3 regions of the Pseudomonas sp. WOUb67 genome follow, and region 2 is predicted to be linked to each of the others. Evidence: riboswitches for the same ligand, from Rfam matches in the RefSeq annotation. Region 2 holds a riboswitch; each other region holds the start of a gene.
What was found. A riboswitch is a leader RNA that binds a small molecule or an ion and turns the genes downstream of it on or off. The one in region 2 is predicted to bind cobalamin.
Positions count from the first base shown of each region.

Region 1: linked by a shared signal. The riboswitch ahead of ABOC32_RS17180 (CbtB domain-containing protein) and the one ahead of ABOC32_RS21990 (ABC transporter substrate-binding protein) in region 2 are both predicted to bind cobalamin.
Region 3: linked by a shared signal. The riboswitch ahead of cobO (cob(I)yrinic acid a,c-diamide adenosyltransferase) and the one ahead of ABOC32_RS21990 (ABC transporter substrate-binding protein) in region 2 are both predicted to bind cobalamin.

Region 1 covers NZ_CP170112.1:3,807,539-3,817,134, forward strand. The annotation lists gene ABOC32_RS17135 (LacI family DNA-binding transcriptional regulator) at 1-130, shown strand, start outside; partial or broken gene ABOC32_RS17140 (PAS domain-containing protein) at 247-1,029, shown strand; partial or broken gene ABOC32_RS17145 (methyl-accepting chemotaxis protein) at 1,135-1,566, shown strand; gene ABOC32_RS17150 (transporter substrate-binding domain-containing protein) at 1,541-4,810, opposite strand; gene ABOC32_RS17155 (response regulator transcription factor) at 4,824-5,438, opposite strand; gene ABOC32_RS17160 (DUF1272 domain-containing protein) at 5,661-5,903, opposite strand; gene cobM (precorrin-4 C(11)-methyltransferase) at 5,970-6,722, opposite strand; gene ABOC32_RS17170 (cobalamin biosynthesis protein) at 6,756-7,145, opposite strand; gene ABOC32_RS17175 (CbtA family protein) at 7,145-7,831, opposite strand; gene ABOC32_RS17180 (CbtB domain-containing protein) at 7,841-8,029, opposite strand; cobalamin riboswitch at 8,124-8,347, opposite strand; gene ABOC32_RS17185 (TonB-dependent receptor plug domain-containing protein) at 8,527-9,596, opposite strand, start outside.
Region 2 covers NZ_CP170112.1:4,952,308-4,961,903, reverse strand. The annotation lists gene ABOC32_RS22030 (sensor domain-containing diguanylate cyclase) at 1-562, opposite strand, end outside; gene ABOC32_RS22025 (hypothetical protein) at 627-1,106, opposite strand; gene ABOC32_RS22020 (GNAT family N-acetyltransferase) at 1,237-1,734, shown strand; gene ABOC32_RS22015 (hypothetical protein) at 1,856-2,179, shown strand; gene ABOC32_RS22010 (OprD family porin) at 2,328-3,665, opposite strand; gene ABOC32_RS22005 (pseudoazurin) at 3,662-4,096, opposite strand; gene ABOC32_RS22000 (ABC transporter ATP-binding protein) at 4,114-4,902, opposite strand; gene ABOC32_RS21995 (FecCD family ABC transporter permease) at 4,899-5,915, opposite strand; gene ABOC32_RS21990 (ABC transporter substrate-binding protein) at 5,915-6,925, opposite strand; cobalamin riboswitch at 7,037-7,234, opposite strand; gene ABOC32_RS21985 (DUF1624 domain-containing protein) at 7,263-8,429, opposite strand; gene ABOC32_RS21980 (TonB-dependent receptor) at 8,615-9,596, opposite strand, start outside.
Region 3 covers NZ_CP170112.1:5,861,739-5,871,334, reverse strand. The annotation lists gene ABOC32_RS25925 (PQQ-dependent sugar dehydrogenase) at 1-336, opposite strand, end outside; cobalamin riboswitch at 1,198-1,418, shown strand; gene cobO (cob(I)yrinic acid a,c-diamide adenosyltransferase) at 1,539-2,150, shown strand; gene ABOC32_RS25915 (cobyrinate a,c-diamide synthase) at 2,147-3,442, shown strand; gene bluB (5,6-dimethylbenzimidazole synthase) at 3,439-4,089, shown strand; gene cbiB (adenosylcobinamide-phosphate synthase CbiB) at 4,086-4,994, shown strand; gene cobD (threonine-phosphate decarboxylase CobD) at 4,987-5,979, shown strand; gene ABOC32_RS25895 (cobyric acid synthase) at 5,976-7,430, shown strand; gene cobU (bifunctional adenosylcobinamide kinase/adenosylcobinamide-phosphate guanylyltransferase) at 7,432-7,953, shown strand; gene cobT (nicotinate-nucleotide--dimethylbenzimidazole phosphoribosyltransferase) at 7,950-9,005, shown strand; gene cobC (alpha-ribazole phosphatase family protein) at 9,002-9,568, shown strand; gene ABOC32_RS25875 (adenosylcobinamide-GDP ribazoletransferase) at 9,570-9,596, shown strand, end outside.

The DNA of each region.
Region 1 (9,596 bases), 1.1 Mb from region 2:
GATTCGCACGCCCCGGGCCGCCGTTGGGCGTGGCGCTGCGCAGGCGCTGCTGGCGTTGCTCGATGGCAAGCGGGTGGCGGATACGCAGCAGGATCTGGGCTTTGAGCTGATGGTGCGCGAGAGCTCGTAGCTGTGCAGAAGCGTTCTGTCATATCAATGTAGTAATCCTAAAGTGATAGCACTGTGCTTGCACGGCGCCAACGGCGATCTATGCTCAGGACACCGCGCATAAAGGAGCCCGGCGTCATGTTCGACTTCCATCGCAAATCCGATTTGGTTGAAATACAGCGCAGTCACCAGGCCTTGAGCAGCACACAAGCCAAATTGGCGGCGATCAGCCGTTCGATGGCGATGATCGAGTTCGCCCCTGATGGCACCATCCTTGATGCCAATGAGCGGTTCTGCCAGGCCATGGGCTATAGCGCCGACGAGTTGCGTGGCAAGCACCACCGCCTGTTCTGCGAGCCGGGCTACGCGAAAAGTGCCGAGTATCAGCAACTGTGGCGCGAACTGGGCCAGGGCAAGGCTATCAGCGGTACGTTCGAGCGCCTCGACAAGGCCGGCCGCGAGGTTTGGCTGGAGGCCAGCTACATGCCGGTACTGGACGAGCAGCGTCAGGTTGTCAGCGTGATCAAGGTGGCATCCGACATCAGCCAGCGGGTGGTGCTGGAGCACGAGAGCGAGAGCCTGCTCAAGGCCATCGGCCGCTCGATGGCGGTGATCGAGTTCACCCCGCAAGGCCGGGTGATCAAGGCCAACCAGAACTTCCTCGACACCATGGGCTATCGCCTCGACGAAGTGGTCGGCCGCCATCATGGCTTGTTTTGCCTGCCGCAAGAGCGCGAATCGGCCGAATACCGTGAGTTCTGGGCATCGCTGAACCGCGGCGAGTACCATTCGCACCGCTTCGAGCGCATCAACAAGCAGGGCCAGATGGTGTATCTGGAGGCCTCCTACAACCCGATATTCGACAGCAAGGGCCGCCTGTGCAAAGTGGTGAAGTTCGCCAGTGACATCACACGTCAGGTCAGCACCCAGCAAACCGCCGCGGACGCCGCCCATGCCAGTTCCATGCAGACTGATGCCTGCGCGCGCAAGGGCACCGAGGTGGTGCAGCAGACGGTGCAGGTGATCGAGCAGATTTCCCAGGAGCTGAACGACGCGGCACGCAGTATCGACGCTGTGAGCAAGCAGTCGGATGTGATCGGGCAAATTGTGCTGACCATACGTGGCATTGCCGACCAGACCAACCTGCTGGCCCTGAACGCGGCCATTGAGGCGGCCCGCGCCGGTGATCACGGGCGCGGTTTTGCCGTGGTGGCCGATGAGGTGCGCAACCTGGCGGCGCGGACCAGCAAGGCCACCCTCGAAATTGTCGATGTCGTGCGGCAGAACCACGACCTGTCACTGCTGGCCGTGGCCAGCATGCAGTCGAGTTTGACCCGCACCGGTCATGGGGTTGCGCTGGCCAATGAGGCCGGTACGGTGATCATGGAAATCCAGCAGGGGTCACGGCATGTCGTGGATGCCATCAGCCAGATCAGCTCGACGCTTCAACTGCATTGAGTGCATCGCTCAGTTCGTTCAGCAGGGCTTGCAGGCTGATTTGCAGTTGTTCACGTTGATCAACCGTTGGCAGGCCTCTCGCCTGAGCGTTCTCGATGGCTTCGCAGTCCTTGACCACGCCGCGCACCCTGATCATCTTCGCGCCGCCCTTGATGCGGTGAGCCAGGGTGCGGACGGCCTCATCGGAGGCCTCGGGTGCCAACGCGCGCAAAGTGGCGAGATCTTCGCCGACGCTTATTGAAAGCTGCTCCAGCAGATGCCGCGTCAGTTGCCTGTCGTCCTGGGTCAGGTGGCGCAGCTCAGCCAGGTTGAAGCCGCTACTGCGCGGTGGCGGCTCTTGTGGGCTGCGGGCTTGGGGCAGGTGAGCCTTGAGGGTGCGCAGGCCGATCGGCTTGAACAGGCATTCGTTCATGCCGCTGGCCAGGCATCGCTCTCGCTCTTCAGCCTGGGCATTGGCGGTCACGCCGAGGATCTGGCACGGCGGCAGGCCGCGTCCGGCTTCAAGGCTGCGAATGCGGCGGGTGAGTTCGTGGCCGTCCATCACCGGCATGCTGCAGTCGGTGATCACCAGGTCGAAGCGCGCTGCCTGCCAGCGCTCCAGCGCGATCTGGCCGTTTTCAGCCAGGGTGACGTGATGGCCCAGGGTGTGCAGTTGCCGCTCCAGCAACAGCAGGTTGGCCGGGTAGTCGTCGACCACCAGTATATTCAGCGGGCCACTGCTGCTTTCGGCTGCCGGGGTGTGCTGCTGAACAGGTTGCGGTGCCGGGCAGGCTGGCAATTGCAGGCTGACATGCACCTTGGTGCCGACACCTTCGACGCTTTGCAGGCTCAAGTTTCCGCCCATCAGTTCGGCAAAGGTGCGGCTGATCACCAGCCCCAAGCCTGCCCCTTGGCGTGCCCGCGGTCCGTCAGCCTGCACAAAGGCGTTGAACAGCCGGGCTTGATCAACGGGGCTGATGCCGATGCCGGTGTCACGCACAGACAGGTCGATTGACTGGCTACGGTCCCCATCAGCGGGAGGTATCAGCAAACTGGCCTGTACCTCGCCGCGGTCGGTGAACTTGATGGCGTTGCTGATCAGGTTGGACAGGATCTGCTTGAGCCGCAGCGGGTCTGCCAGCACCCAGACCGGCTCGGCAGGCAGTGCTGCGTGCAGATACAAGCCTTTGGCCCGGGCGTTGCCTTCAAACACCCGCACCGTAGCGCGTACCAGCTCGACCAGGTCTGTGGGTACCGGTTGCAGGCTAATGTGCCCGGATTCGATGCGGGAAATGTCGAGAATATCGCCGATCAGTTCAAGCAGGCCGATGGCCGAGTCATGGGCAGTCTGCAGCGTCTGGGCGTCGCAACGCCCCTCGCGGCTGTCTTCCAGGGCCAGCTCCAGCAGGCCGATCACGGCATTCATCGGGGTGCGGATTTCATGGCTCATGGTGGCCAGGAAGGTGCTTTTGGTCTGGCTGGCCTGTTCGGCGTCGTCCTTGGTCTGGCGCAGCTGTTCGAGCAGGCCCCGGCTCAAGGCCAGCTGCGCCTGCAGCGCGTGCTGGGCCTCGGTGCGCTGGTTGATCAGCTTGCGCAGGTAGCTGTTCCAGAACACCACGCCCGCCAGCAGCAGGGCCGACAAAACCAGTACCTGCAAGACCAGCGTGCGGTAGTCGCGCCAGGGGCTGTCGCTGACCAAGGTGCTGGTGCGCCAGCGGTTGACCAGCTGGTCCAGCTCTTCGGGTGGAATGCTCAGTAGCACCTTGTCGAGGATGGCCTGTAGCTGCGGCTGGTCTGCGGCCACGGCGAAGGCGGCAATGGCCGGGTCGTCGTCCAGCACGCTGGCGATGCGCAGGCGGCCCTTGAAGACGTGGCTGATGTAGTAGGCGGCATTGATCTGGCTGCTAAGGGCAACGTCGGCAGCCCCACCGGCCACGGCCTCCATGAGACCGAGCGGGTTGTCCACTTCCACCAGCCGGGCCTGCGGATAGCGTTGTTGCAGCAGCGCCCGCTGCGGCGAGCCGCGTATCAGGGCGATGCGCTGGCCATCCAGCGCCTTGTCTTGTGCTGGGTACGTACTGTCGCTACGGGTCACCAGTACGCGTGGGCTGACCAGGTAGGGGCGGGTATAGCGCATTTGTTTCGCGCGATCCGTGCCATAGCCCAGAGCGCCAATCATTTGTGCATCGCCACGTGCCAGGCGCTCGACCATCGCCTGCGCCGAATCGCTTTCGACCGCGTTGAAGTGCAGTCCTGTGCGCAGCGAAATCTGTTTCAGCAGGTCAAGGGTGATGCCGGTTGGGCGGTGTTCGGCGTCGTTGAACGTCAGTGGCGCCAACGAGGTGTTGACCAACACATCGATGTTGGGGTGGGCAGCGATCCAGGCTTCTTCTTCCTTGGTCAAGGCGGTTGGGTGGCGCTGTAGCAGCAGGCTGGTGTTACCACTGCTCCAGCGGCGCAGGATGTTCAGGCGTTCGCTGTCGTTGATGCGGGCCAGCGCCATGTCGACCAACCGATGCAAGCGAGGGTTGTCGCGCGCCAGGGCAAAGGCAAATGCGCCAGCAGGGACCTGGCAGAAGTGGTCGATTCTCAGCGTGCCCTGGTAACTCTTGCCAATCGTGAAGTCGGTACTGATGGCATCGCCCAGGTACGCATCGGCCTCGCCCAGATCGACAGCGGCCAGCCCGGCCAGGGTCGAGCGGTACAGGCTTAGCTGCGCTTTGGGGTACAGGTTGCGTACGGTGCTGGCCGGCAGGTAGTGATCGACCATGGCCAGGCGCAAGCCGGTGGGGTCGAGTATATTCTTCAGACTGCTTCCCTCGCGGGTGACGATGACCGGCATGTCGTCGGCATACGGGGTGCTCAGGTCAAGCTGGGCGTCTGCCGCCTCGAAGGCATTGGAGCTGCCCAGCAGGTCGATACTGCCCTCACGCAAAGCAGCGATGGCCTCGTGGCGATTATCGAAGCGCCGCACTTCGACGTTTACGCCCAGCTGCTCGGCGATGATGCCGGCATAGTCTGCGCTAATCCCCTCATAGTCCTGCTGGCTGGCGTTGATTTCGAACGGCGGATAGTCGGGTCGCGAGCTGCCCAGCACCAGGTATTGGCGTTGCCGCAGCCAATCCCGATCTTCGCTGGACAGTTGCAACGGGGCTGCGGCGCTGACCGAGCGCGCCAGCAGCTGGCGAGGTTCGCTACTGGCCAGCAGCACGGTGGGGCTGGTCAGGCCGATGGCCAGGAGCATGCACGCCAGCAGGCGCTTCATGGCGGGCGGACGCTCAGTAGACGCTATTGCGTTTGGCCAGGTCGACCATTTCAACCAGCGATTCGGTCTTGAGCTTTTCCATGATACGGCCCCGGTAGGTGCTGATGGTCTTGGCACTCAGGTTCATGCAGGTACCGATATTCTTGTTGTTTTCGCCGCGCGCCAGGCGCCGCAGCACTTCCATTTCACGGTTCGACAGGCTGGCCAGGCGCACCGGTTCGCTCTCCAGCGAGTTGCTGTTGACCGACATTTGCGGGAAGGTCGAATAGCCCTTGACCAGGGCCTTGAGGGCAAACAGCAGTGCTTCGTGGTCCTCTTCCTTGGTGACGAAAGCGCCGATGCCGGCATCCAGGCAGCGCCGCACGTACAGGTCGGTGGCCTGGCCGGTCAGCACCATGATCTTGGGCACAGGTTCCAGGCACTGCAGGCGCTTGATCACTTCCATGCCGTCCAGGCCGGGTAGGCCGATGTCGAGCACGACCACGTCCGGGCGCAGGTCGCGGGCTACCTGCGCCACTTCGCTGCCATTACCCACCTCACCCACGACATGAAAACGTTCACGCTCCAGTAGTAGGCGCAAGGACAGCCGAACAATGGGGTGGTCGTCGACGATCAGCACGGTTGTCATGTGGAAAACTCCTGTCGAGATGTGGTCCGCTTCCTGGAACACTCAGGAATACGTCTGCAAGTGGGTTAATCGGAAGCGCTGCAAGATACGACCAATCCCGAGGTTTGGTAATGCCGAGTATAGAAGTGTTGATAGTCCGCGCGCTTGTTGTTGAAAATTCCTACAAGCAATGGGAAAGACATCACCCTATCTAAGCGGCAATGCCTGGTTTGAGGTGTGGCGTCAGGCGCAAGCAACGTGTGCTTTGTTCACGCGCTGGGTGGCCGCGGGGTTATTCATCAGCGCCTGGCCCACCCGCGTCGGGCGGGCCACCAGCTGGCCGCTACAGTTCGGGCAGCGGCCCTGGAAGCGGGTGTCGGCGCAGGCGCGGCAGAAGGTACATTCGAAGGAGCAGATCAGCGCATCGGGGCTGTCGCCCGGCAGGTCGGTATCGCAGCACTCGCAGTTGGGGCGTAATTCCAGCATGGGTGTGACTCCTGTTCGCAGGCGGGAACCCGGAGTCTGCTACGCCCGTGGCAATGCTGGCAATGCTCAGTCGCCAGGGCGATACAGATGGGCGTGCCCGGCACGGTACAAGGCCGACTCGGCGAATGGCGTATCCCCGAGCACGTGGCCCACCAGGATCAGCGCCGTGCGGCGAAAATCCTTGGCGGCAACCCTTTCGACGATATCGCCAAGGGTGCCGCGCACCCAGTCCTGGTCTGGCCAGGTGGCACGATGTACCACCGCCACCGGGCAGTGCGCACCGTAGTGCGGCAGCAGTTCTTCGACGATCCGCGACAGGTGCTTGACCCCCAGGTGAATCGCCAAGGTGCTGCCATGGCGCGCCAGGTCGCCCAGCTGCTCGCCGGGCGGCATTGGCGAACTGTCGCCATAGCGGGTGAGGATCACCGTCTGCGCCACCTGTGGCAGGGTCAGCTCGCAGCCGAGCAGGGCAGCGCTGGCCGCCGTGGCGGTGACCCCGGGGATGATCTGGTAATCGATGCCCAGCGCCTGCAGATGGCGGATCTGCTCACCGATGGCGCCGTACAGGCTGGGGTCGCCGCTATGTACCCGGGCCACGTCCTGGCCTTGTTCGTGCGCACTGCGCATGGCGGCGATGATCTGTTCCAGGTGCAGTTCGGCACTGTTGATCACGGTCTCGGCCTGGTGGCCTTCGAGCACGGCAGCAGGCACCAGTGAGCCGGCATAGATGATCACCGGGCACTGGCGGATCAGCCGTTGGCCCTTGACCGTGATCAGTTCCGGGTCGCCGGGGCCGGCCCCGATGAAGTACACCGTCATGGAAAGTCCTTGCGGGAAAGAGGAGCGAATTGTTCAGCAGGCCAGGGCGAGGGTCGCCGGGCCCAGTACTTGGCGGGTCAGCAGCAACCGGGCTGTGCTGCCGGGCCGCTGGCTGGCCAGGGCCAGCGCCGTGCTTTCGGCCACACCCCAGCAGCCACTGTGGGCATGGGCTGTGGCAGAGCGGTGGCTTAGCAGCGGCTCAAAGGCTTGCAGTTGTGCGCCATGGTACAGCACCAAGGGCAAGCCAAGGCGTTCGGCCAGTTGCTGCAAGCCGGCTTCGTCGGCCTTGAGGCTGATACTGGCAATGCCGCGCAGGTCGGCAAGCGCCAGGCCCTGGCTAGCCAGGGCTTGGAGCAGCAGGGTATGCAGGGTATCCGCCGGGCAACCCCGGCGGCAGCCGATGCCGGCGTAGAACGCTGGCATCAGGCCTTGCTGGAGCGGCGGAACAGCCACGCACTGAGCAGGCCCAAGGCCACCCAGAAAGCAGCGTTGGTCAGCCAGGAGGCCATCTTGAACTGGGTCTCCAGTGCTTCGGGGGCCAGGCTTTCATGTACTTCGGGCTGTGGAGCGCCGATCACATGGGGGATTACCAGCAACACGGCGCCCAGCGCCTTCAGCAGCCAGTGGCGGGCGAACACCAGCAAGGCCAGGCCAAGAGCGGTGGCGCTGGCCGTGCCAATCCACCAAGCCTGGCGTTGCCCCAGGTCGGCAGCAGCAGTGCCGGGCAGCTCCGGTGGCAGCCCCAACGTCGGGGCCAGGCAGAACACAGCGAACCCGGCCAGGCCCCACAGCGCACCGGTGCCGGCACGCTGCGGTTCGCGCAGGCTGTACAGGGCGGCGAGAATCAGGGCGAAGCCGACTGCGACCACCAGGTTGCCCCCGGTGGTGGACAGCACCCGCTGCCAGCCGTCTTCCGGCGACCAGGCTTCGGCGCTGTGCTCATGGGCGGCCACTTCTCCACCATGTTCGTGCTGTGCGGCCGGGGCCGAGGATTCGTAGGTTTCCGCCTCAAGAATCAGCGGGGCGACCCAGAAGCTTTGCAGCAGGGTCAGCAGCAGGGCCGCAAGCAGCCCGCTGAAGCCCGCGGTACGGGCAATGCGCGTGATCATCAGGCGTACTCAGTGGCAGGGGAAGGCGGCGCTGTGGCGGGTGTCGTGGGCGGCGTTGTGCACGGCCTCGATGTGCGAGAAACCGGCGAAGTACACCAGGCACAGGCCCAGCAGGCTGGCGCCGACGGCGACGACGACGCGCTGGCTGAGGGTGACGGGTGTGGCAAGGCTGTGTTGCTTGGTGCTGGTGACGGGCATGACGCGTTCCTCTGCTTTTTGTGGGCAACGGGCAAGCGCGGCATCCCTGATGCGTGACCGCCCAGGGGAATGCAACAGCGCCCGCCCACCGCGGGGTGTTCATGAACGCCAGGCCGGTCTCCGGGCTTGCGAGGAGGAGCAGGGCTCCTGCAAAGCGTCACCTTCCCATGCCGGACTACAAGGCACAGTGGTACAGACACTTCACTCGCTTACCGTTGCGGGGGCAGCACCGGTCTTGTCCGGCCCTGCTGGAGGGCCTGGGACGCACCGGTTTCCCGTTTCACCCCCTGTGGGGGCACCTGAACGTGAGGCATAAGGAGACCATGGGGCGGGCTTTGCGTCAATTGCCAAGTACCGAGGGCGCAACGCACACCTGTGGGAGCGGGTTTACCCGCGAACACCGGCTTTGCCGGTGCCATGCACCGGGTTGGATTCTTCGCGGGTGAACCCGCTCCCACAGAGGTGTGCGCCAAGCCAGGGACAGGCGTGCAGCTGCTTCAGAAGTCATAGGCAAGCTTGGTGTACCAATAGCCGCCACCCGGGTGGAACGGCGGGTTGCCGTACGCCGCCTGGTTGCCGTTGGCGTTGTACACGCCGTTCTTGTCGGGCCGCACATTGAAGATGTTGGTGCCGCCCACACTGACGGTCAGGCTGTCGAACAGCAGGTAGGACAGGTCCAGGTCGGTGATCCACTTGGCGCCGAAGGTGCGGTCCTGGGCCTGGTTCTGCTGCCAGGTCTCGACTTTGCCGTAGCGGGTGGTCTGCAAGGTACCGGTGAAGTTGCCCAGCAACCACTGGCTGCCCAGCACCCATTTGGTTTTCGGTGAGGCTGCCACCAGGTCGCCTTCGCGGCCATGGCCGACCACGTCGATACCGGCAGCGGCCAGCGCTGCGGGCGTACCCCGGGTGCCGCGCACGGTGGTCTTGTTCCAGTTGAAGCCCAAGGTCCAGCGCACATCGCCCCAGGCACCGAACTCGCTGGTGTGGTCACCCACCAGGTCGAGGCCGCGGGTGCGGGTATCGAAGGCGTTGGTGTAATAGTTGATCCAGGTGGTGCGCGCCAGGCCCAGCGATTCGAGGATGTCGCCAATGGCACCGGCTCCGTTCTGCCGGTCGTAGAGGTTTTCGGTCAGCAGGATGCGGTCGTCGATGTCGATCAGGTAGGTGTCCAGGGTAACGCTGGTGCGGCGCGCCGGTTGCCAGGTCAGGCCAAGGCCGGCGTTGCGCGATTTCTCCGGGTCGAGCTTGTCGCCGCCGAATGCCAGCGCGGCGGCACTGCCGGGCGCGACAGTGCGGCGCAAGGCCGGCACCACATTGCCGTCGGCGTCCAGCGCGGTGCGGTTGTCGCTGACCGTGTAGCCGCTCTGGGTCAGCGACGGTGCGCGGAAACCGCTGCCCAGGGTGCCGCGTACCGCCACGGTTTCGCTCAATTCGTAGCGTGAATTGAGCTTGAAGCTGGCGGTATTGCCCGAGTCGTCGTCGTAGTGCTCGACCCGCGCGGCGGCGCCCAGGTACCAGCGCGGGGTCAGGTCCAGGCCGAGGTCGAGGTAGGCGGCATAGTTGTTGC
Region 2 (9,596 bases):
TGCGTTCACGCAGGTACAGGCTGCCACCGACATACCCCATGTAGCGACCGTTGCTGTCGAAAACGGGTTGCGACAGCGCCACCACCAGGTTGTCGGCTGCCGAAAGGTAGGGCGTGGAAACCAATGGGCGACGTTCGTGCAGTGCTTCCTGAGCGCCCGGCGACTGTACGTGGCTGCCCACCAGGTGCCGTAGCGGGGCGGGGGATACTGCCAGCAGCACGCCGTTGGCATCGATCACGAAGGTGGAGTTGAAGGCCATGCTCTGGCCCAGTACCCGGTCGGTCTCCACCTGCAATGCAGCCGCATCGCCTAGCTGCCGGCCTTGAACACCGGCGCTGAATGCCAGCTGCTGCTGGGCGTTGCCGATGAAGGTTTCGGTGATGCTGGCCAGCTTCATCGCGTACACCCGGTTGGCTTCCAGGGCGTGGTCGATCAGCAGTTGGCGCTGTACCCGGTAGCTGGCGAAGTAGCTGGCGCACAGCATGACCAGGGCGGTGAGGGCGCAGAGCACCAGAATGAGTGTGCGTAGATCCAGGCGCAATCCGTGCTTGGCGTGTGGCAATCCTGACCTCGAGTGACTGAAAGTAGCGCCGACCTTTCGCGCTAGGTGATGTGGGGCGCCGCGTTCAGGAACCCGCCTTGTCCAGCGCGTTCAGCTCGTCTTCCACCTGCTGCATGCGCCGTTCGACCAGCGCTTGCACCTTGACGTCGCGGGCGGTCTCGCGCATCAGATTGGTGAGTTTTTCGCTCAGGCGCTTGCCCGCTTCGGTGTCTTCCAGGGCTCTGGCCTTGGCCGGGTCCTGGGTGGCTGCAACGATGGTGGCGAACTCGGCGTCGCTGAAGTTCTTCTCGCTGTACAACCGGAACAGGTCCTGGCGTTGGTCTTCGACGGTCAGGTACTTGCGCAGTACATCCTCGATGGTGGCTTGCGACAGCTGCGGGTGAGTGCGGCCGAGCAGCGTGGCCATGCGCTCGATGTTGTGGGTGTAGGCATCCTGCAGCGGCAGCTGGGCGAGGATCTGATCTTCGCGGGAGGGCTTCTGGTCGCAGGCGGTGAGGGCGGCAGTCAGCAGCAGGGGCAACAGCAACTTCTGGAAGCGAGGCATGGCGTGGCCTGGTCGGGCAGTGAAGGCTGCCGATTATACCGGTGTCCGCCTGGCCACGACGAGCTTTGTGATTTGCCTTGAACGGCGCGCTGAGGTAGAACCGTGCCCTCCAACCACTGCCAGCAACCCCATGCCGAACTGCACCCTGCAACCTGTGGCCCGCGCCGCCATTGCCGAAGTCGTGGCGTTTGTCGATAGCGCTCGCCGCGAGCTGTTCCCGATGCTTGCGCAGGCGCCATTGCCGCACGACCTTGCGCATTTTGCCGACACCTACCTGGACGGCGCGGGGTGCTTTCTTGAGGCGCGTGATGACGGGCGGCTGGTCGCGGTGATCGGCTACGTGCCCTATGACCACCGTTTTCCCCAGCTTGATTATCACGGCGAGCGAGTGGTCGAAGTGGTGCGCCTGTTCGTGCTGCCGGCCTACCGCCGGCATGGCCTGGCTGCCGCGTTGTTCGGTGCGTTGCGCGAGCGGGCGGAGCTGGCGGGTATCGACTGCCTGTACCTGCATACGCATCCGTTTCTGCCGGGTGCGATTGCGTTCTGGGAGCGGCAAGGGTTTGCGGTGGTGGATGTGGAGCAAGACCCGGTCTGGCAGACCACGCACATGCACGTGCGATTGCCCTGACCTGTGGGAAAGCGCCTACAACGGCGCTTTTGGCGTGATCGACGCGTTCATTTCAAAACCGGCCCGGCTTGCTTACCTTCCCCTGTGACGGCTTGCTCACTGCACCCGAGGGAGACTCACGATGCCATACATGGCCCTGTACAAACTCAAACTGCTGGACGAATTTGAAGACCGCATCGACCTGTGGACCTTTGCGGATTTTGAAAAAAGGCTGATAGAACTGTGGCGGGGGGCGACCTACCATGACGCCAAGGGCATCATCAATGCGGCGCACAAGGAACGCCGGTGGCCGAGGGTGGTGAAGCGGTATCTGCTGACCAATTACAAGGTGTTTGGCAATGTCAGTTCGGAGCTGGAACGGGCGTTTGCCGAGGTGCTGATTGCAATGAATGAGCAGGAGCGGGCCGAGTGGGGGTTGTTGCCTGCGGGTAGCTCGGTTGCCTGATCTAGCTTGGGGCCGCTTTGCGGCCCTATCGCGACACAAGGCCGCTCCTACAGGGATCGCGAAAAGCCTGGACTGCGCGGTCCCTGTAGGAGCGGCCTTGCGTCGCGATAGGGCTGCAAAGCAGCCCCAACCCAGGCAACCCGGTCTATCAGAACCCCCCCGACAACGGCCACTCCACCGCCAAGCGTATCTGGTCCCCGTCCAGCTCAGCCTGCGCCGTGTTCCCCCGGTGCACGTTATGCCTCACCGAGAACGTCGTCCCCTTGGCCTTGCCGCTCTGCACCACATACCGCGCCTCCAGGTCGCGCTCCCAATGCTTGCCACCCTTGCCATACCCCAGGTACGCATACCCGCCGTTGGGGTCGACATGCGTGCCGTCGATATCGAACCCCCGCACGTACAGCGCCGTCAGGTTCAGCCCCGGTACGCCATAGGCCCCCATGTTCAGGTCATAGCGTGCCTGCCAGGACTTTTCGTTCGGTGCGTTGAAGTCCGACATCTGCACGGCGTTGGCAATGAAGATGGCCCCTCGCGTCACGTAGTCGAAGGGAGTGTTACCGTCTACCTGCTGCCAGCCCAGGCTGAAACCGTGCGGCCCCTGGTTGTAGCGCGAGACCAGGCTCCAGGTGGTGTTGTCGATGCGCCCGGACAGCGCCTTGCCGGTGTCTGTGGTGCGGTAAAGGTTCAAGTCCAGGCTGACGCTGCGGCGGTCATCCAGGGCGTGGGTGAGGGTGCTGCCCAGGTAGTGCTGGTTCCAGCTGTCCTCGTAGCGGGAGGTGTACAGGCTGCCGCTGAACGCTGCCCCAGGGTTCCAGACCACGCCGGCCAGGTCGAAACTGTTGCCCTGTTTGCCATTGGAGTAGTTCACCGCAAAGCCTTGGTCGTGGCTGGAGGCATTGCGGTCGGCGTTTTCGTTGAAGTGCCCGGCCACCAGCTTGAGCGTGTCGAATTCGCTGCTGGTGAAAAAGAACCCGGTGGCGGTCTCGGGCAGCAGGCGGCTGTCGGAAGAGCTGAACACCGGGGTTTTGACCCGTTGCTCGCCGTAGGACAGCACGGTATTGGACACCCGTAACTTCAGCGCCGCGCCCCCACGGCTGTATTCGTTTTTCGGGTGCCCGTCGTTATCCACCCCCAGCAGGCGGGCTTTGCCCACGCGCCCGCCACCACTGTCCAGTTGCACGCCCAGGTAGGCATGGGCATCGACGCCGACGCCGATCAGGCCCTGGGTGAAGCCGGACTGGAATGTCCCCATCAAGCCGTAGGCCCATTCCTCAGCCTTGCCATTGCGTTCGCTGCGCGGTTTATAGGCATTGCGCCCGGCACTGTTGCGCCCACCGTGCTTGTAGTCGCGCTGGTCGAATACGCTGCGGTTGAGGATGCTCCAGCTGCTGTCTTCGACAAAACCGTTGCTTTGCGACTGCGCGGAGTCGGCCAGGGCAAAGGGCGACAACCCCAGCAGCGGCAGTGCCAACATGAGCCGGCTCATCGTGCGGCCTCGAGCTTGTGCAACTGGGCCGCGAGGCGGGCTTGCGCCCGTGCAGGCAAGCTGGCGGGTAATTCGGCAGCCGGCGCATCGCCCACCTGGATCACCATCACCATGCCCATCGCCAGGTGCGGAATGCACTGGATGCCGTAGACGCCCGACACGCTGAAGGTGTGCTCGAACGGCTGGTTCAACTTGCTCTTGAAGGGTTCGGCGCCGGGGGGCAGCAGGCCGGGCACGCTGGCCGCATTGTGCCCGCTCTGGGTGGGCAGAAAGCGCACGGTGTCGCCGGGGGCAATGCGCAGGTGGTCCGGCTCGTACACCATCGCGCCTTCGCTGCCGCGGTTGAGCATTTTCACTTCATGCACTTCAGCCAGTGCGGCGGGGGCAAGTAGGGCGGTGGCAAGCAGCAGGGCGACAGGGCGCAACAGCATCGGTAGAACTTCCTGGTTCAGGGGGCGCGAAAACGCAGGATGCGCGCGCCATCGAAGGGGTCGGTGAGGTAGCGGGCCTGCACGCCGAAGGTGCACAGCAGGCGCTCGGGCGTGAGGACTTCAAAGGGTTTGCCAAGGGCAACCAGGCGGCCCTTGTCGAGCACCGCGACGCGGTCGCAGGTGAGTGCCTGGTTGAGGTCGTGCAGGGCCACCAGCGTGGTTACCGGCAGGGCTTGAACCTGCTGCAGCAGGCTGAGCTGGTGCTGAATGTCCAGGTGGTTGGTCGGCTCGTCCAGCAACAGTACCTGTGGCCGTTGCGCCAGGGCGCGGGCGATGTGCACGCGCTGGCGCTCGCCACCCGACAGCGAACCCCACAGGCGTGTGCGCAGGTGCAGGGCGTCTAGGTCCGCCAGGGCCTGCTCGACGATGGCACGGTCCTCCCGAGAGAACGGTGCCAGTGCTGACAGCCACGGTGTACGGCCCAAGGCAACGGCATCGAACACACTGATTGCATCGAGGGTATCGGCCTGTTGCTCAACCAGCGCCAAGGCCTGGGCAACACGGCGCCGGGGCAGCTGTGCCAGCGGTTCGCCCAGCAGTTGCACGCTGCCGCTGGCCGGCTTGCGCAGCCCCGCGAGCAACTTGAGCAGTGAGGACTTGCCGGAGCCATTGGGGCCGACGATGCCCAAGGTCTCACCCGCCACAACGCTAAGCTCGATATCGCGCAGCACGGTATTGCCGGCCAGTTCCAGCCCCAGGCCCTGGCAACTCAGCGGTGCAAGCTGTACAGCGGTCATGACTGTCATGAGTGCCCTCGGCGGCTGACCAGAATCAGCGCGAAGACGGGTGCACCGATCAGTGCGGTGACCACGCCCACGGGGATCACCTGGCCCGTGATCAAGGTGCGCGAAAGAATGTCGGCAGCAATCAGGAACAGTGCACCGCCCAGTGCGCTGGCGGGCAACAGGCGGCTGTGCCCGGGGCCGAGCAGCAGCCGCAAGGCATGCGGAATTACCAGCCCGACAAAGCCGATGGCGCCGACGATGGACACCATCACGGCCGTGACCAGTGCCGTGCAACTGATCAGCAGTAACTGGGTGCGCCGCACCGGGATGCCCAGCGATGCAGCCGAATCGGCGCCGAAGGTGAAGGCATCCAGCGCGCGGCGGTGCAACAGGCACACCACCAGGCCGAACAGCGCCACCGGTACGGCCAGCCACACGGAAGGCCAACGCACGCCGCTGAGATTGCCCAACAGCCAGAACAGAATGCCGCGTGCCTGTTCGGCGGTGGCCGACTTGGTGATGAGAAAGGCGGTGAGGGCGTTAAACAGTTGCGAGCCGGCGATGCCGGCGAGGATCACCTGCGCGTTGTTGCTGCCTGGGCCGGCCGCGCGGGCCAGTAGCAGCACCAGGGCGAACGCTGCCAACGCACCGATGAAAGCGCCCCCGGACATGCTCAGCGCCAGGCTACCCAGGCCCAGCAGGCCGACCAGCACTGCACCGGTCGAAGCGCCGGCCGACAAGCCCAGCAGGTACGGTTCGGCCAGCGGGTTGCGCAGCAGCGCCTGGAGAACCACACCACAGGTGGCCAGGCCGGCACCGCAGGCTGCCGCGACCAGTGTGCGGGTCAGGCGGTAGTTCCAGACGATGCCGGCGTCGATCGGGTCAACCGGGTAGCCGGCCTGCCACAGGTGGTTGGCCAGCACCTGGCCGACCACGCTGGGAGACAGGTTGGTCTCACCGATTGCAGTGCCGGCCAGCAAGGCGGCCAACAGTGCCGCCAGGGCGACAGCGATGCAGGGTAACAGGCGAATCATCACTGGGCCGCTTTACCGCTGGCGAAGGCTGCCGACAAGGTTTGCAGGCCGCGGAACAGGCGAATGCCGGCCTGCATGGCGTCGGCGTCGAGGACGATGATGCGGTTGTGCTTCACCGCGTCCATGTTGCGGGTTACCGGGTCGTTACGCAGGAAGTCCAGCTTTTTCTGGTAGTCGTCGGCGGGGAAGCGGCGGCGGTCCATGCGGGCGATGATCAGCCAGGTAGGGTTGGCTTTGGCCAGGGTTTCCCAGCCAACAGTAGGCCACTCCTCGGTGGACTCGACCACATTGCGCACGCCCAGGGTGCGCAGCATGAAGTCAGCGACACCCTGGCGGCCCGCCACGTAAGGGTCGATGTCGAGGTCGGCGCTGGAGAACCAGAACAGTGCCGAGGTGGCGGACAGGTCCTTGCCGGCCAGTTGTGCCTTGGCGCTGTCCAGGCGGCCTTTCAGCTCGGCGTTCAGCGCAGTGCCACGGTCCTGCACATCGAAAATCTCGGCCAGCTGGCTGACGCTCTTGTAGATGCTGCTGACCTGGAACGCCTGCAGGCGGGTACCGTCGGCGCCGACCAGGTTGTCCTTGCCTTCGCAGTCCGACGGCAGCAGGTAGGTGGGTATCTTCAGTTCATCGAACTGCTCGCGGGTGCCCACCACGCCCTGGGCGCCGACCATCCATTCGAACTGCACGGTCACCAGTTGCGGGCGCTTGCCGACCACGGCCTCGAAACTGGGGTCATTGTCGGCCAGGCGCGGCACCTTGGCGTTCTGCGCCTGGTACTCGGGCAACACGTTGTTGAACCACAGCGAGGTACCCGCCAGCTTGTCGCCCAGCCCGAGTGCGTAGAGCATCTCGGTGCCGGCCTGGCCGATGGTGACGGCGCGCTGCGGCGCCTGGGCGAAGGTTTGCGGTTTGCCGCAGTTCTCGACCGTCAGCGGGTAGTGGGTGGCGGCAGCCTGGGCCAGGCCAGTGAGGCCAAGGCCGGCGAGCAGGGTGGCGAAACGGGGCAGCATGCTGGGCGATCTCCTATCGGACAGTTCGGGTGAGGAACGCACGGACAGGCATCGCCGAGCCCCCGCCGATGGCAGGGGCAACACTGATGGCCAATCCCGGACACCCCGCCGGTTGGTAAATGTAGGCCGGCAGGTCTCCTGACTGGTGCGTCATGGCCCGGCTCCGGCCTTCCCGGGCGTGTGGCCCAGTGGCATCGATGGAGCAGGCTCGGCACCTACAGTTGCGGGGGCAGTTCCGTTTGGCCCGTATTGACGGGCCTGGGATTCCCTATTAATTCCGTGGTGGAAACCGGCGGCCCGCATGGTAGACCATCGCGCCGCCGGGTGAAAACGCTTTTCAGAAGTACTTCAGCCAGGTGATGTCGCGGCGGCGTGCTTTCAGGCGAGCGAACCCGCGCACCGGCAGGTACAGCGAGACCGCCAGCAAGGCAGCGCCCAGCCACACCGCCGCGATGCCGTCGAAGCCGAAGTAGTCGCCATGGTTGAGGCCGAACAGCGCCACGCTGGCCAGATACAGCAGCTTCAGCACGTACAGGTGCAACAGGTAGAAGAACATCGGTGCTGCGCCAAACACCGCCAGTGCGCTGATCCAGCGGGCCTGGCCGGCGCGCTCGAAGGCGCGCAGCAACAGCAGGCCGCAGCCCAGGGTGAGCGCCAGGAACAGCAGTGACGGCGGGTATTTGGTGATGTTGAAGAAACTCATCACGGTTTGGGTGAGGGTTGGGTAACCGCTCCACGGCGCCTCGCCGTAGCCGTTGAACAAGCGCAACACGACAAACCCCAGCAAGGCGATCAGCCCAGCCAGCAGCAAGCGCTGCTGGCGTTGGTCGGCCGTGCTGCCACGGGCAAACCAGGGGCCCAGGCCATAGCCCAGGGCGATGACCCCGATCCATGGCAACACCGGGTAGGAGGTGCGCAGGCGCAGGTTTTCGGAGAACTCAAGCCAGCCACGGTCGTGCAGGATGGCCCATGGCACGTGCAGGGCGGACTCCACGCCAAAGTGCAGGCCGTCGAGCAGGTTGTGGCCGGCAATGATGACTGCGCCCAAGGCGAGCAGGGCGGCACGTGGCAGCCATACCAGCAGCGACAGGGCGATCATGCTGACGCCGATGGCCCAGATGACTTGCAGGTAGATCACGCTGGGGGGCAGTTGGAAGGTCCAGGCGAAGTTGACCAGGGTGAATTCCAGCACTACCAGGAACAGCCCGCGCTTGAACAGGAATGCCGAGACATCGCCACGGCCCTGGTGTTTTTCGCCATACAGCCAGGCCGACAGGCCGGTCAGCAGGACGAACACTGGCGCGCAGAGGTGGGCCAGGGTGCGGCTGAAGAACAGCGAAGGCTCCGTGGCGTCGATGGCCATCGGGTCGCTGACCTGGCGGTGCAGGAAGAAGGTTTCGCGGACGTGGTCCAGAAGCATGAACAGAATCACCAGGCCGCGCAGGGCATCGATGCTCTGCAGGCGCTGGGTGATCAGGGAAGGCGTGGCGCTGGCGCTTGTCATGGAGGGTCGCTGATAGGAATTAATGTCATGTGAAACGTTATCTTATAACTAATTGGTTAGGGGTTGGTAGGGGTTTTTCTATTGCCTATGCGGGCCTCTTCGCAGCGCAAGGCTGCTCCTACCGGCCGGTGGTGACTTGTAGGAGCAGCCTTGCGCTGTGAAGAAGCCGTTACAGGCAACTCAGGTCAGAAGGTGTAATCCACCGTCGCAAAGTACGACCGTGGCATCCCCATCAACCACTGCTGCCCACTGAACGCCGACTGCACATACTCGCGATCAAACAGGTTGTTCAACTGCAAGCCCAACTTCACATCCGGCAGCACCTGCCAGCCGATGTTGGCATCGACCACGGTGTACCCGGGGGCGCTCTGGGTATTGGCGGTATCGGCATAGCGCTCATCCACATAGCGCGCACCAATGCCGGCTTCCACCTGTTGCCCGAAGCCTTTGCTCAACCACAGGTTGGCGGTACGCCGTGGCACGTTGGCCGGCCGGTTGCCGGCACGGTCCTGCGCCACGCCGCCGACCATCTCGTCGAAGTCGTCATACCTGGCACGCACCAGCGATGCGTTGGCCGACACCTGCCACTGATGCGCCAGCGCCAGTTCCAGGGTGGCCTCAAGGCCATCGGAGGTCTGCTGCCCGGCCTGTTGCTTCTCGTGGGTGATCGGGTCGTCCACCAGCAGCTTCTTCTTGACGATGTGGTAGGCGGCAAGTGTCCATTCGCCTCGGCCTTCCCAGAAGCGCTGCTTGAGGCCTATTTCGGTCTGCTTCGCTTCGGTCAGGTCATAGTGCATCTGGGTGGGGTTGAGGCTGATGAGGTTGTTGACCCCCTCTTCGCTGGTGGAGTACTGCCCGTACAGCGACAGGTCGTCGGTGACCGCGAACACCAGCCCGGCGCGCCAGTTGCCACCCTGCAGGCTGCGGTCGCTGCGGCTGTCGTTGGTCAGGTTGGTGCGGTCGATGTGGTTCTGGTCGCGGCGCACGCCGGTGACCAGCGACAGCCGGTCACTGAGCAGCAGGCGGTTTTCCGCGAACAGGGCGAAGGTGTGGGTACTGGACAAGGTTTGCGGGCGCAGGGGCGAGGCGCTGTGGAACCAGCCCGGCTCTGGCTGCCAAGGGTCGATGAAATCACCGCCCACATCGTTGTAGGGTGAGTTGCTGTCG
Region 3 (9,596 bases), 910 kb from region 2:
CTTGCCCATGGCCCAGCCGCGAATGCCTTTGCCATCTTCGGGTTTGGGTGGCGCGTTGGTCTCGGCTACCAGCACATCGCCGTTGGGCAGTAGGTAGAGCCAGCGTGGGTGGTCGAGGCCGCTGGCGAAGGGGGCGACCTGGGTGCCTGGCGCAGCGGTGGGCTTCTTGCCTTTTGGCCAGCCGATTGCGGGGGCGATATTTACGGTGGGGATCAATGTCGTGACGGGGGCGGGGAGGCTGGGGTTGGGCCCGCTGCCCTCGTTTACGCTCAACAGGGCTGTTTCGCCGCAGCCTGCCAGGCTGGCTGCTATTAACCAAGGCATCAGGCATTTCATGTGCGGCGTCCTTTAACGAAGGCCTTTTCAATTGAGAGGCTGTCGGCGTTCGCCAGGTTCCCCTCGGCTTGCTCTTGCTCTTGCTCTTGCTTCGGCTTTTGCTTTTAAACGCGCGATAGTTCAGGCGACGCAGATTGCGACTTCAGGAGGCCGAGCGCAGGGCTTGCGGAGGGAGGTGACGGGCATGGATGCCCGTCAAGCGCTGGGCCCCAGGATGGGGCCTGCAGCGCGGTCCTCCCGGGAGCAAGCCCGGAGCGAGGGGACCCCGGAGCGCAGCGTAGGGGCCGGATGATGGGAGCGCAGCGTTTTTTGGTTACTTTTTGTCGCGTTTGACAAAAAGTGACCCGCCGTAAGGGCGGAAAGGTGACTATGCGCCACCTGCGCGAACGAATGTCTGCTCGGTGTGAATGCCCACACCTCAAAAGCTAAAAGCTAAAAGCTAAAAGCTTAAGCGTCGGTTTTGATAAGTCGAAAACTCCATTTGCGATGGTGACACTGACTCACCTTTTCGCTCTTACAGCGAGTCACTTTTTGTCAAACGCGACAAAAAGTAACCAAAAAACGCTGCGCTCCGATCATCCGGCCCCTGCGCTGCGCTCCGGGGTTCCCTCACTCCGGCCTTGCTCCCGGGAGGACCGCGCTGCAGGCCCCATCCTGGGGCCCAGCGCTTGACGGGCATCCATGCCCGTCACCTCCCTCCGCAAGGCCTGCGTTCGGCCTCCTGAAGTCGCGAAGATCAAAAGCCAGATCAAGATCAAGAGCTAGATCAAGAGCTAGATCAAGAGCTAGATCAAGAGCCAGATCAAGAGCATACGTCGCTGCAACACCCGCTTCGATTGACGCTCCGGGTGCAACCCTCTAACCTTCGCGCGTGTTTCAGGTGCCCTGCCAGCCCCGGCTGGGCAGGGTGAAACTGGGAAGCCGGTGGGCGCCAGCATGGCGCGATTCCGGCGCTGCCCCCGCAACGGTAGGTGAGTAGAAGGCCGCGCAGGGCCACTGGATGCCAGCATCCGGGAAGGCGCGCAGGCCAGGGCCAAAGCCCGCTCACAAGCCCGGAGACCGGCCTGGAACTGTCAACGGCATCACGGAGGGTGATGCGCGGTGCACCGTGGCCCCCTGCCATGGCCCCTGCGCGTTCTCCGTCTGCCTGCCTATTACCTGTCACCACGCCTTGCCATGGTGCCAGCCTGCGGAGAACCCTGATGAGCGAACCCACCGAACGCGACGAACGCCACTTGGCGCGCATGCAGCGCAAGAAGGCGGTCATCGACGAACGCATCGCCAATTCCCCCAACGAATGCGGCCTGCTGCTGGTGCTGACCGGCAATGGCAAGGGCAAGAGCAGCTCGGCCTTCGGCATGCTCGCGCGCGCCCTGGGCCATGGCATGCAGTGCGGTGTGGTGCAGTTCATCAAGGGCCGCAACAGCACCGGCGAAGAGCTGTTCTTCCGCCGCTTCCCCGAGCAGGTGCGCTACCACGTGATGGGCGAAGGCTTTACCTGGGAAACCCAGGACCGCCAGCGCGACATCGCTGCCGCCGAAGCCGCCTGGGCGGTGTCGCGCCAGTTGCTGCAAGACCCAAGTGTGCAGTTCGTGGTGCTGGATGAGCTGAATATCGCCCTCAAGCACGGCTACCTCGACCTCGACCAGGTACTGTCCGATATCCAGGCCCGCCCGCCCATGCAGCACGTGATCGTCACTGGCCGCGCTGCCAAGCCCGAAATGATCGAACTGGCCGATACCGTGACCGAGATGGGCATGCTCAAGCACGCCTTCCAGGCCGGTATCCGCGCACAGAAGGGCGTCGAACTGTGAGTCAATCGCGCCACTGCCCCGCCGTGTTGATCGCGGCACCGGCCTCTGGCCAGGGCAAGACCACCGTCACTGCTGCCCTGGCCCGCCTGCACCGCAACCTCGGGCGCAAGGTGCGGGTGTTCAAGTGTGGGCCCGACTTCCTTGACCCGATGATTCTCGAACGGGCCAGCGGCGCGCCGGTGTACCAGCTGGATTTGTGGATGATCGGTGCCGACGAAAGCCGCCGCCTGCTGTGGGAAGCGGCCGGTGAGGCCGACCTGATCTTGATCGAAGGCGTGATGGGGCTGTTCGATGGCACCCCGTCCAGCGCCGACCTGGCGCGCCATTTCGGGGTACCGGTGCTGGCGGTGATCGACGGCACGGCCATGGCCCAGACCTTCGGCGCCCTGGCCCTGGGCCTGGCGCGTTACCAGGCCGACCTGCCGTTCGCCGGCGTGCTGGCCAACCGGGTGGGTAGCCTGCGCCATGCACAATTGCTGGAAGGCAGCCTGACCGAAGGCCTGCGCTGGTATGGCGGCTTGTCCCGCGAGCGCGGCATCGAGTTGCCCAGCCGTCATCTGGGGCTGGTGCAGGCCAGCGAGCTGAACGACCTGGATGCCCGCCTGGATGCCGCAGCCGAAGCGCTGGGCGCCAGCTGTGACGCAGCCTTGCCACCGCCGGTGACTTTTGCCGAACCCGAACCGCAAGCCTGTGCCGCCTCGCTGGCTGGCGTGCGCATTGGTGTGGCGCGGGACGAGGCGTTCGCCTTCACCTATGGCGCAAACCTTGAACTGCTGCGTAACCTGGGTGCGCAGCTGGAATTCTTTTCGCCGCTGCATGACCGCGAACTGCCGGTGGTGGACAGCCTGTACCTCCCGGGCGGTTATCCCGAACTGCATCACCACGCCCTGGCCGCCAATGCGCCGATGAGCGAGGCAATCCGTGCCCATCATGCCCAGGGCAAGCCGTTGCTGGCCGAGTGTGGCGGCATGCTCTACCTGCTCGATGCCCTGACTGACGTCGCCGGCGAGCGTGCCGAACTGCTCGGCTTGCTGCCGGGCGAGGCGACCATGCAGAAGCGCCTGGCGGCCCTGGCCTTGCAGGCAGTGGAGCTGCCGGAAGGTACCCTGCGCGGTCACACCTATCACCACTCGCTGACCAGCACGCCGCTGGAACCGATTGCCCGGGGCCTCAGCCCCAACGGCGGGCGGGGCAACGAAGCGGTGTATCGCCTGGGCCGGCTGACGGCCTCCTACGTGCACTTCTACTTCCCCTCCAACCCGGATGCGGCGGCGGCGCTGCTGCGACCATGAGCGAACACGCTTACAGCGACGCCGAACGCGCCGCGATCTACCGGGCCATTGGCGAGCGCCGCGACATGCGCCATTTCGCCGGTGGCCAGGTGGCGCCGGAGCTGCTTGGCCGCCTGCTGGCAGCCGCGCACCAGGCGCCCAGCGTCGGTTTGATGCAGCCCTGGCGGTTTATCCGCATCACCCAGCGTGAACTGCGCACCCGCATCCAGGCCCTGGTGGAGGCGGAGCGGCTGCGCACCGCCGAAGCATTGGGCGAGCGGTCGGATGACTTCATGAAACTGAAGGTAGAAGGCATCAACGACTGTGCCGAGCTGCTGGTAGCGGCCTTGATGGACAACCGCGAGCCGCACATCTTCGGCCGTCGCACCTTGCCGGAGATGGACCTGGCCTCGCTGGCCTGCGCCATCCAGAACCTGTGGCTGGCGGCCCGTGGCGAAGGGCTGGGCATGGGCTGGGTGTCGCTGTTCGACCCCTTGGCGCTGGCGGCACTGCTGGGCATGCCGGATGGGGCCAAGCCGGTGGCGGTGCTGTGCCTGGGGCCGGTGACCGAATTTTACCCGGCGCCCATGCTGGTGCTGGAACACTGGGCCGAAGAACGGCCCTTGAGTGACATGCTGTACGAAAACCAATGGGGAGAGCGCCAATGAGCGTGGCCTTGCTGACCATGGCCGGGGTGGCCCTGGATGCCTTGCTGGGCGAACCGCAGCGGCGCCACCCGCTGGTGGCCTTCGGCAATATGGCCGGTAACCTGGAGCGTCGCCTGAATGCAGGTGGCCGCGGCTGGCGCAGCCACGGCGTGAGTGCGTGGTTTCTGGCGGTGGTACCGCTCACCCTGGTGGCGCTGATCCTGTCCTGGCTGCCCTACATTGGCTGGCTGGTGGATGTGCTGGCGCTGTACTGCGCCCTTGGCCTGCGCAGCCTGGGCGAACATGTGCTGCCGGTGGCCAGCGCCCTGCGCCAGGGCGACCTGGAAGAAGCGCGGCGGCGCGTCGGCTACCTGGTCAGCCGCGAAACCCGTGAGCTGGACGAGCCCGCCGTGGCCCGGGCGGCCACCGAGTCGGTGCTGGAAAACGGCAGTGACGCGGTGTTCGCCGCGTTGTTCTGGTTTGTGGTGGCCGGTGCGCCGGGTGTGGTGCTGTACCGCCTGAGCAACACCCTGGACGCTATGTGGGGGTATCGCAACGAGCGCTTCGAGCGCTTCGGCTGGTGCGCGGCGCGCATTGATGACGTGCTCAACTACATTCCCGCACGGCTGGTGGCGCTGACCTACGCACTGCTGGGCAAGACCCGCCTGGCCCTGGCCTGCTGGCGCAAGCAAGGCCCGCTGTGGGACAGCCCCAACGCCGGGCCAGTGATGGCTGCCGGTGCCGGTGCGCTGGGAGTAGAGCTGGGCGGCCCGGCGGTTTACCACGGCGAACTGCATGAGCGGCCACGCCTGGGTGAGGGGCCGATGGCTGACGCCGATGCCATCGAGCGTGGCTGGAGCCTGGTGCAGCGCGGCGTGTGGCTGTGGCTGATGTTGATCTGCCTGGGGGCTTACATCAATGCTTGAACACGGTGGCCGCCTGCTGCGTGCAATGCAGCACTATGGTATCCCTCGCGAGGAGTGGCTCGACCTGTCCAGCGGCATCGCGCCCTGGCCATTCCCGATCCCGTCGATCCCCACGGATGCCTGGGCCCGCCTGCCAGAGACCGAGGACGGCCTGGAGGAGGCTGCCCGTGCGTATTACGGCGCCCGCCAATTGCTGCCGGTGGCGGGCTCCCAGGCGGCGATCCAGGCTCTGCCGCTGCTGCGTGCGGCTGGCCGGGTAGGGGTGCTGACGCCGTGCTATGCCGAACACCCGTACGCCTGGCAACGGGCGGGGCATCAACTGGTTGAGCTGGATGAGGCGCAAGTCGAGGCGACGCTCGACAGCCTCGACGTGCTGGTGCTGGTCAACCCCAACAACCCGACCGGTCGGCGGGTGCCGCGTGAGCGCCTGCTGGGCTGGCACGCCCGCCTGGCCGCCCGTGGTGGCTGGCTGTTGGTCGATGAGGCGTTCATGGACAACACCCCGGCGCAGGGCGTGGTCGATTGCGCCGAGCGCCCGGGGCTGATCGTGCTGCGTTCGTTCGGCAAGTTCTTTGGCCTGGCCGGGGTACGCCTGGGCTTCGTCGCCGCCGAGCGCAGCCTGTTGCTGCGCCTGGCCGAGCTGTTGGGCCCGTGGACGGTCAACGGGCCAACCCGGGTGCTGGCTCAGGCCAGCCTGGCCGACACGCCTGCCCAGCGCGTGCAGATCGAACGTTGCGCTGCCGCCAGCCAGCGCTTGGCAACATTGCTGTCCAGCACAGGCCTTGCACCCAGCGGCGGCTGTGATCTGTTCCAGTACGTGCGCAGCGGGCGGGCCGCGCAGCTTCATGACTTTCTTGCCCGCCGCGGCATCCTGGTGCGCTTGTTCGAGCACCCAGCGGCCGTGCGCCTGGGGCTGCCCGAATGTGCGGCGGACGAACAACGCCTGGCCCAGGCCCTGGCGGATTATCAAAAGGAATCGGCATGACCACCCTCATGGTGCAAGGCACCACCTCCGACGCCGGCAAGAGCACGCTGGTAACTGCCCTGTGCCGCTGGCTGTTGCGCCAGGGTGTTGGCGTGGTGCCGTTCAAGCCGCAGAACATGGCGTTGAACAGCGCGGTGACTGCCGACGGCGGTGAAATCGGCCGCGCCCAGGCGGTGCAGGCGCAGGCTTGCCGGCTGCCACCCCACACCGACATGAACCCCGTGTTGCTGAAACCCAACAGCGATACTGGTGCCCAGGTGATCATCCACGGGCGTGCGGTCACCAGCATGAACGCGGTGGCCTACCACGACTACAAAGCCATCGCCATGCAGGCGGTGCTGGCTTCGCACCAGCGCCTGAGCGCCGCGTACCCGGTTGTCATGGTCGAGGGCGCGGGCTCGCCGGCCGAGATCAACCTGCGTGCCGGCGACATCGCCAACATGGGCTTTGCCGAGGCGGTGGACTGCCCGGTGATCCTGGTCGCCGACATCAACCGCGGCGGCGTGTTCGCCCACTTGGTGGGCACGTTGGAACTGCTGTCGCCCAGTGAGCAGGCGCGGGTCAAAGGCTTTGTCATCAACCGCTTCCGTGGCGATATTGCCTTGTTGCAGCCGGGGCTGGACTGGTTGGAGCAACGCACCGGCAAGCCAGTGCTGGGCGTACTGCCTTACGTCACCGACCTGCACCTGGAAGCCGAAGACGGCATCGATGTGCGCCAAGGCGCCAAAAGCGAGCGTGTGCTCAAGGTGATCGTCCCGGTATTGCCGCGCATCAGTAACCACACCGACTTTGACCCGCTGCGCCTGCACCCGCAGGTGGACCTGCAGTTCATTGGACCGGGCCAGCCGATCCCGGCTGCCGACCTGATCATCCTGCCCGGCTCCAAGAGCGTGCGCGGTGACCTGGCACAGCTGCGCGAGCGCGGTTGGGACAAGGCCATCGAGCGGCACTTGCGCTACGGTGGCAAGCTGATCGGGATCTGTGGAGGCCTGCAGATGCTTGGGCGTGACGTGCATGACCCGCTGGGGCTCGAAGGGGCTGCCGGTTCAAGCCCGGGGCTTGGCCTGCTCGATTACGCCACGGTGCTGGAAGCCGAGAAGCAACTGCGCAATGTTGCCGGCGCGCTGAACCTTGAAGCCGTGCCGGTTGGCGGCTATGAAATTCACGCTGGCGTCACCACCGGCCCTGCCCTGGAGCAGCCCGCCGTGCAGCTGGCCGATGGCCGCTGTGACGGCGCTGTCAGTGCCGATGGCCAGATCCTCGCCACCTACCTGCACGGCCTGTTCGAGGGCAGCCAGTCGTGTGCTGCGCTGCTGCGCTGGGCTGGCCTGGAGGATGTGCAGAGCATCGATTACGAAGCCCTGCGCGAACGCGACATCGAGCGCCTAGCCGACCTGGTGGAAAAACACCTGGACACCGCGCACCTGCGCCAACTGTGCGGGGTGGCCTGACATGCGCAGCCTGATCCTCGGTGGCGCCCGCTCCGGCAAGAGCCGCCTGGCCGAACAGCTGGCCAGCGCCAGCGGCCTGCCGGTGACCTACATCGCCACCAGCCAGCCGCTGGATGGTGAAATGAACGAACGCGTGTCGCTGCACCGCCAGCGCCGTCCCGCAGACTGGGGGCTGATCGAAGAGCCGCTGGCCCTGGCCGCAGTATTGCGTGCCGAAGCGGCCGAAGGGCGCTGCCTGTTGGTGGACTGCCTGACGTTGTGGCTGACCAACCTGCTGATGCTCGAAGACGACCAGCGCCTGGCCGAAGAGCGCGATGCCCTGCTGGCCTGCCTGGAGCAGCTGCCTGGCACCCTCATTCTGGTCAGCAATGAAACCGGCCTGGGCGTCGTGCCCATGGGCGAACTGACCCGTCGCTATGTCGACCTGGCCGGCTGGCTGCACCAGGCCGTGGCCGAACGCTGCCAGCGCGTAGTGCTGACTGTGGCCGGCCTGCCCTTAATGCTCAAAGGAGCTGCACTATGACTCAAGCCTGGTGGCGCGACGCCTGCCAACCCCTCGACAACGCCGCCATGGACCAGGCCCGCGCCCGTCAGCAACAGCTGACCAAACCTGCCGGTTCACTCGGCCAACTGGAAGGCCTGGCCATTCAACTGGCGGGCCTGCAAGGGCGTGAACGGCCAACCCTGGACCAGGCTGCCATCAGCATTTTTGCCGGTGACCACGGCGTGGTCGAAGAAGGTATTTCGGCCTACCCACAGGCGGTGACCGGGCAGATGCTGCGCAACTTCGTCGGCGGTGGTGCAGCGATCAGCGTGTTGGCGCGCCAGCTGCAGGCCAGCCTTGAGGTGGTCGATCTGGGCACCATTGACCCTCATCTGGAACTGCCCGGCGTGCGCCACCTGCGCCTGGGGGCCGGTACGGCCAACTTCGCCCGTCAGCCCGCGATGACCGAGGGGCAACTGCAAGCTGCCTTGCAGGCAGGCCGCGACAGCGCCTTGCGTGCCGCCGAACAGGGCGCGCAGCTGTTCATCGGCGGCGAGATGGGTATTGGTAACACCACGGCCGCTGCGGCCTTGGCCAGCGTTCTTCTGGGGTGCCCGCCTGCCGAACTGAGCGGCCCGGGCACCGGCTTGGACAACGCTGGCGTGCGGCACAAGGCTGAGGTCATTGAGCGGGCGCTGAGCCTGCATGGCCTGCAGGCCACAGATCCATTACAGGCACTGGGCTGTGTCGGCGGTTTCGAGATCGCTGCGTTGGCCGGTGCCTACATCGGCTGCGCGCAGGCAGGCGTCGCCGTGCTGGTGGACGGCTTCATCTGCAGCGTTGCCGCCCTGGTGGCGGTGCGCCTCAACCCGCAGTGCCGGGCGTGGTTGCTGTTTGCCCATCAGGGCGCGGAGCCTGGGCACAAGGCTTTGCTGGATGCGTTGCAGGCCGAACCGCTATTGGCGTTGGGCCTGCGCCTTGGGGAGGGCAGTGGTGCTGCGCTCGCCGTGCCGCTGTTGCGCCTGGCCTGTGCGCTGCATGGGCAGATGGCGACCTTTGCCGAGGCCGCCGTGGCGGACCGCCCGGCATGATCCTCGACCTGCTGCGCCACGGTGAAACGGAGCAGGGCGGCCTGCGCGGCAGCCTGGACGATGCCCTCACCGACAAGGGCTGGGCGCAGATGCGCAGCGCCGTGGCCGAAGCCGGCCCGTGGCATGTGCTGGTCAGTTCGCCGCTGCAGCGCTGTGCGCGTTTTGCCGATGAACTGGGTGGGCGTCTTGATTTGCCTGTGCAGCGTGAACCCGGTTTGCAAGAGCTGCATTTCGGTGACTGGGAAGGCCGTAGCGCGGCGCAGATCATGGAAGACCAGGCGGATGCGCTGGGGCGCTTCTGGGCGGACCCGTACGCCTACACCCCGCCCAATGGCGAACCGGTGCAGGCATTCGCCGAGCGCGTGCTGGCGGCTGTCGAGCGTTTGAGCCGCCAGCATGCAGGCAAGCGGGTGCTGCTGGTTACCCATGGCGGGGTGATGCGGTTGCTGCTGGCCCGGGCGCGAGGCTTGCCGAAGGAGCAGTTGCTGCAGGTTGAAGTCGGGCATGGGGCGCTGGTGCGGCTGGTGATGGGTGACCGCGGTCAACTGATCGAGGCTCACTGAGATGTTGCCGTTCTGGATTGCCTTGCAG